2 linked regions of the Bradyrhizobium sp. WD16 genome follow. The protein of the gene in region 1 interacts with the protein of each later gene in a pairwise test. Links are inferred from orthologs where the notes say so. Each region holds a gene or a part of one and is shown in the gene's direction. Other genes may lie near its edges.

Region 1 (3,426 bases):
CTCGCCGGTGCAGGTGCGCACCATGCTGACCCAGCAGCCGCCGATCCGGGTGATCTGCCCGGGCCGCACCTATCGCATCGATTCCGACGCCACCCACACCCCGCAATTCCACCAGGTCGAGGGGCTGGTGATCGACAAGGAGTCCCATCTCGGCCACCTCAAGTGGATCCTGCACGAATTCTGCAAGGCGTTCTTCGAAGTCGACAACGTCAACATGCGCTTCCGTCCGTCGTTCTTCCCCTTCACCGAGCCGTCGCTGGAGGTCGATATCCAGTGCCGCCGCGACAAGGGCGAGATCCGCTTCGGCGAAGGCGAGGACTGGCTGGAGATTCTCGGCTGCGGCATGGTCCATCCCAACGTGCTGCGCGCCTGCGACATCGATCCCGAGGTCTATCAGGGCTTCGCCTGGGGCATGGGGATCGACCGCATCGCCATGCTGAAATACGGCCTGCCGGACCTGCGCGCCCTGTTCGAGGCGGACGGGCGCTGGCTCGATCATTACGGCTTCAAGCCGCTTGAGATGCCCACGCTGGCTGGAGGGCTGTCGTCGTGAAATTCACCCTGTCCTGGCTCAAGGAGCATCTCGAAACCGACGAGCCGCTGGAAAAGCTCGCCGACAAGCTCACCATGATCGGGCTCGAGGTCGAAAACATCGAGGACAAGGCGAAGGCGCTCAAGTCCTTCTCCATCGCCAAGGTGATCTCCGCCGAGAAGCATCCCAACGCCGACAAGCTGCGGGTCTGCATGGTCGACACCGGTGCCGGCGCGCCGGTGCAGGTGGTGTGCGGCGCGCCCAATGCCCGCGCCGGGCTCGTCAGCGTGTTCTCGCCGCCGGGCAGCTATATTCCCGGCAAGAACATCACGCTGGGCGTCGGCACCATCCGCGGCGTCGAAAGCCGCGGCATGCTGTGCTCGGCCGCCGAACTGCAGCTGTCCGAGGACCACGACGGCATCATCGAACTGCCGGCCGACGCGCCGGTGGGCGCGTCCTATGCCGAGTGGGCCGGCCTCGGCGATCCGGTGATCGAGATCAACCTCACCCCCAACCGCCAGGACTGCACCGGCGTGCACGGCATCGCCCGCGACCTCGCGGCCGCCGGCATGGGCACGCTGAAGACGCCGCCGATCCGGCCGGTGAAGGGCGAGATTCCCTGCCCGGTGAAGGTCAAGGTCGAGGCGCCCGATCTCTGCCCCGGCTTCGCGCTGCGCCTCGTGCGCGGCGTCAGGAACGGACCCTCGCCGGAATGGCTGCAGAAGCACCTCGCCGCGATCGGCCTGCGGCCGATCAATGCGCTGGTCGACATCACCAACTTCCTGACCTTCGACCGCGCCCGGCCGCTGCACGTCTTCGACGCGGCCAAGGTCAAGGGTGATCTCGTCGTGCGCCGCGGCCGCGAGGGCGAAAGCCTTCTCGCCCTCGACGGCCGGACCTACGAACTCGATCCCGCCATCTGCGTCATCGCCGATGATGCCGGCGTCGAATCGCTCGCCGGCATCATGGGCGGCGAAGCCTCCGGCTGTTCCGAAGCGACGACCGACGTGCTGATCGAATCGGCGCTGTGGAACGAGTTCAACATCGCCCACACCGGCCGCCGGCTCGGCGTCAATTCCGACGCGCGCTACCGCTTCGAACGCGGCGTCGACCCGGCCTTCATGGTGCCGGGCCTCGACCTCGCGACCAAGCTGGTTCTCGAACTGTGCGGCGGCACCCCCTCGGAAGCGATTGTGGTCGGCAAGCAGCACGGCGACGACCGCGTGATCGATTTCCCGCTGACGGAAGTGAAGCGTCTCGCCGGCATCGACGTGCCGCTGGTCGAGGTCCGGCGGATCCTCGGCCATCTCGGCTTCATGCTCGCCGGCACCGGGCCGGTGGTGAAGATCGCGGTGCCGTCATGGCGCAGCGATGTTCACGGCAAGGCCGACCTCGTCGAGGAGATCATCCGCATCGTCGGCGTCGAACGCATTCCGATGACGCCGTTCCCGCGCGGCGACAATCCGCGCAAGCCGGTGCTCACCAGCCTGCAGCAGCGGACGCGGCGTGCCAAGCGCGCGCTGGCGACACGCGGCATGGTCGAGGCCGTGACCTGGTCGTTCATCGCCAGGAACGAGGCCGTGTTGTTCGGCGGCGGACAGCCGGAACTCACGCTCGCCAATCCGATCGCGGCCGATCTGTCCGACATGCGGCCGAGTCTGTTGCCGGGACTGATCCGCGCCGCCCAGGCCAATGCCGATCGCGGCATCGCCGATCTCGCCCTGTTCGAGGTCGGCCAGGTGTTCCGTGGCGATCGTCCGCAGGACCAGTTCATTGCCGCGAGCGGTCTGCGCCGCGGCCTCGCCAGCGCGCGCGGGGTCGGCCGCCACTGGTCCGGCACCGCGGCGGCGGACGCCTTCGACGCCAAGGGCGACGCCCTCGCCGTGCTCGCCGCCACCGGCGCGCCGATGCAGGGCCTGCAGATCGTGCCGCTCACCGAGGCGAAGCAGGCGCCCGCCTGGCTGCATCCGGGCCGCTCCGGCACGATCCAGATCGGGCCGCAGAACGTCCTCGGCTATTTCGGCGAACTGCATCCGGGTGCGCTGGAAGCGCTCGGCGCCGAAGGCCCGCTGGTCGGCTTCGAGGTGATTCTCGACCGCATTCCGGAGCCCAAGGCACGGCCGACACGCACCAAGCCGCTGCTCGATCTGTCGGCCTTCCAGCCGGTATCGCGCGACTTCGCCTTCATCGTCGATCGCGCGGTGAAGGCCGGCGACGTCGTGCGGGCGGCCCAGGGCGTCGACAAGAAGCTGATCACCAACGTCAGCGTGTTCGATCTCTACGAGGGCAAGGGCATCGAGGACGGCAAGAAGTCGATCGCCATCGCGGTGACGCTGCAGCCACGCGACAAGACCCTGACCGATCAGGAGATCGAGGCGGTGGCCGGCAAGATCGTCGCCGAGATCGTCAAGAAGACCGGCGGCGTGCTGCGCGGGTGAAGACCGAAGCCGGCGGCACGCGCCTCATCATCCGGTGAGATTTCGGTTCAGGAAGGAATTTCTGAACCGAAATCACAGGCGATCGACTGAATCGGCGGATCTGAACCACATCCCCCCTTCGGACGGCGTGCCGACGCGCCGACGCGCTGAATGGATCCGCACGGCGGGCCCTGGGGCGCTGTCGCGGCGTCGCGTTGTCGGCAGCCTTGAGACACCGGGGCAGTCCCGGGAGCACAAGACTGGCAACATGGAGACGCGCCGTGGTCGATCGTCGAGACGTCCTGAAGCTGATGGCGGCCGGTGGCGCGATCGCGCTGGCGCCTGGATCGCTCGCCTTGGCGCAGACCGGCGGCAAGCCGCGCACCCGCATCGTCTTTCTCGGCACCAAAGGCGGACCAAGGGTCGGGATCGGCGCCTCCAATCCGTCCAATGCGGTGGTGGTCAACGGCACGCCCT
Region 2 (3,150 bases), 2.7 Mb from region 1 along the record:
GCGTTCTGGCTTTGCCTTCTTGAGGCTGGCTTGGGCTTGATCCATCGGTTGCTTGGGAAACCCCATCGATAACCGGTGATTCGCTCCCGAGGCGGTCATGGACGTTCTGTTGTGGGACGGCCGGGGAAAAGCGGTGGGCCCCGGATCGGCGAGACCTTTGAACGGCACCGGCTCCGGCACGCTGTTGGGGGCTCGCGCCGGCCCAGCCGAGAGCTCCACGTCCTTCCGACCCTTTGAGGATTTATCGAATGCTGATCACTCCTGCCTATGCCCAGGCTGCAGCCTCCGGCGATGCCAACAGCATGCTGATGTCGCTGCTGCCTTTCGCCCTGATCTTCGTCATCATGTATTTCCTGATCCTCCGGCCGCAGCAGAAAAAGGTGCGCGACCACAACGATCTGGTTAAGAACGTGCGTCGTGGCGACACCGTGGTGACGAGCGGCGGCCTGGTTGGCAAGGTCACCAAGGTGGTCGACGACGACCAGATCGAGGTGGAGATTTCCGACGGCGTGCGGGTGCGCCAGATGCGCCAGATGATCTCTGGTGTCCGCACCAAGGGTGAACCGGCCAAGGAGACGAGCAAGGACGACGCTGCAGCGAGCTGACGGGCCCCCCTCGTCAACCGGCCCGTCCTTATTACACCCAACCGCTATCGATGCGCTGACAGGTAGTTCCGATGCTGTATTTCACCCGCTGGAAGGTGGTGGCGATCGTGCTGACGGCGCTGATCGTATGCCTCTGCGCGGTCCCGAATTTCTTTCCCGAGAGCACGGTGAAGAACTGGCCAGCCTGGGCGCAACGCCGTCTGGTGCTCGGCCTTGACCTGCAGGGCGGCTCCCACATTCTGCTCGAGGTCGACGCCAATTCGGTCCGCAAGGACAAGCTGAACCAGGTTGCCGACGACGCCCGCCGGGCGATGCGCGAGGCGCGCATCCGCTTCGTCGGCGGCATCGGCGTCCGCGGCGAAAACGTCGAGGTGCGGGTTGCGGATGCCGATACCGCTGCGGCGCTCGCCAAGCTGCGTGAATTGTCGCAGCCGCTTAGCGGTCTCGCGGGCGCCAGCGGCCAGCGCACGATCGAAGTCACCGACGCCGGCGGCGGCCTGATCCGGTTGTCGGTCCCGCAGACGGCGATCACCGAGCGTCTGCGCCAGGCCGTCGAGCAGTCGATCCAGATCATCGAAAAGCGTGTCAACGAGCTTGGCACCGTCGAACCGTTGATCCAGCGCCAAGGCGTCGACCGTATTCTGGTGCAGGTGCCCGGTCTGCAGGATCCGAGCCGCCTGAAGGAGATTCTCGGAAAGACCGCCAAGATGGATTTCCGGATGGTCGACCCATCAGTGTCGCCGGAAGTGGCGGCCCAAGGCAGGGTGCCACCTGAATCCGAAGTGCTGATGAGCCAGCAGTCGCCGAAGGTCCCCTATGTGATCAAGAAGCAGGTGCTGGTCTCGGGCGGCGATCTCACCGATGCCCAGGCGGGGTTCGACCAGCGCTCGGGCGAGCCGATCGTGACCTTCCGTTTCAACACCTCGGGCGCTCGCAAGTTCGCACAGGCGACATCGGAGAATGTCGGTCAGCCGTTCGCCATTGTGCTCGACAATGAAGTCATCTCGGCGCCGGTCATCCGCGAGCCGATCACCGGTGGTTCCGGCCAGATTTCCGGCAATTTCACCGTGCAGCAGGCCAACGATCTCGCCATCCTGCTGCGTGCCGGCGCGCTCCCGGCACCGCTGACCATTATCGAGGAACGCACCGTCGGCCCCGGCCTCGGACAGGATTCGATCGCCGCCGGTGAACTTGCCTCCTATGTCGGCTCGATCCTCGTCATCGTATTCATGACGCTGACCTATCGGTTGTTCGGTCTGTTCGCCAACATTGCGGTGGCGATCAACGTCGCGATGATCTTCGGCCTGCTGTCGCTGCTCAATGCCACACTGACGTTGCCCGGCATCGCCGGCATCGTGCTCACCGTGGGCATCGCGGTGGACTCGAACGTGCTGATCTATGAACGCATTCGCGAGGAGGTGAGGGGCGGCCGCAACGCAATCTCGGCGATCGATGCCGGATTCAGCCGCGCGCTTGCAACCATCATGGACTCCAACATCACCACCTTCATCGCCGCGGCGGTGCTGTTCTACATCGGTACCGGTCCGGTGCGTGGCTTCGCCGTGACGCTGGGCATCGGCATCGTCACGACCGTATTCACTGCCTTCACCGTCACAAGGCTCATCGTTGCCGGGTGGGTGAGGTGGAAACGGCCGCAGACCGTGCCGATTTGAGAAGAGAGTTTCGGCTGTGACCCACTGGATCATCCTCGCGCTTGCCGCCTTCATCGTCGTCCTGACGGCACTCAGCGTCACCGGTATCATTCCCTCGGTGCGCGTCGTTCCCGACAACACCACCTTCGATTTTATCCGCTTTCGCCGCATCAGCTTCCCGATCTCGGCGCTGCTGTCGATCGTGGCGATCACACTGTTTTTCGTTCACGGGCTGAACTTCGGCATCGATTTCCGCGGCGGCACGCTGCTCGAGATTCAGAACAAGTCGGGGCCGGCTGACATCGCCGCCCTGCGTGCCAAGCTCGGCACGCTCGGGCTTGGCGACGTGCAGCTTCAGCAGTTTGGCGGCCCGGCCGACGTACTGATCCGCCTCGCCGAGCAGCCCGGCGGCGACCAGGCGCAGCAAGCTGCCGTGCAGAAGGTGCGTCAGTCGCTCGGCGACGCCGTCGAGTATCGACGCGTCGAGGTGGTTGGGCCCCGCGTCTCGAGCGAACTTCTGGCTTATGGCACCATCGGCTTGATGCTCGCGATCGTTGCGATCCTGATTTATCTGTGGTTCCGCTTCGAGTGGCAGTTCGCGTTGGGCGCCATGATCGCCAACGTCCACGACATCGTGCTGACCATCGGATTCATGTCGGTGACCCAGATCGATTTCGATCTGACCAGTATTGCGGCGCTGCTGACCATCCTCGGCTATTCGCTCAACGATACCGTCGTCATCTACGACCGCATCCGCGAGATGCTGCGTCGCTACAAAAAGATGCCGATGCCGGAGCTGCTCAACGCCTCGATCAATTCGACGCTGTCGCGCTCGATCATCACACACGTGACGGTGACGCTGGCGCTGCTCGCGCTGCTGCTGTTCGGCGGCA

What was found.
Region 2: the proteins of pheT (region 1) and secD interact in binary tests that used the Escherichia coli proteins (3 or more experiments, as listed by UniProt). The link is inferred for Bradyrhizobium sp. WD16 from one-to-one orthologs.

What each region holds. Positions count from the first base shown.
Region 1 is NZ_CP028908.1:1,863,444-1,866,869, forward strand. The notes cover bases 150-3,259. They hold pheT (phenylalanine--tRNA ligase subunit beta), read left to right. Parts: upstream 150-549; coding sequence 550-2,970; downstream 2,971-3,259. Other genes in these bases: pheS (phenylalanine--tRNA ligase subunit alpha), read left to right, coding at 150-553; DB459_RS08625 (MBL fold metallo-hydrolase), read left to right, coding at 3,231-3,259. Also shown: more of pheS, read left to right, coding at 1-149; more of DB459_RS08625, read left to right, coding at 3,260-3,426.
Region 2 is NZ_CP028908.1:4,567,387-4,570,536, forward strand. What follows is about bases 144-2,977. They hold secD (protein translocase subunit SecD), read left to right. Parts: upstream 144-676; coding sequence 677-2,278; downstream 2,279-2,977. Other genes in these bases: yajC (preprotein translocase subunit YajC), read left to right, coding at 249-605; secF (protein translocase subunit SecF), read left to right, coding at 2,295-2,977. Outside these bases: more of secF, read left to right, coding at 2,978-3,150. UniProt on the Escherichia coli protein: Part of the Sec protein translocase complex. Interacts with the SecYEG preprotein conducting channel. SecDF uses the proton motive force (PMF) to complete protein translocation after the ATP-dependent function of SecA.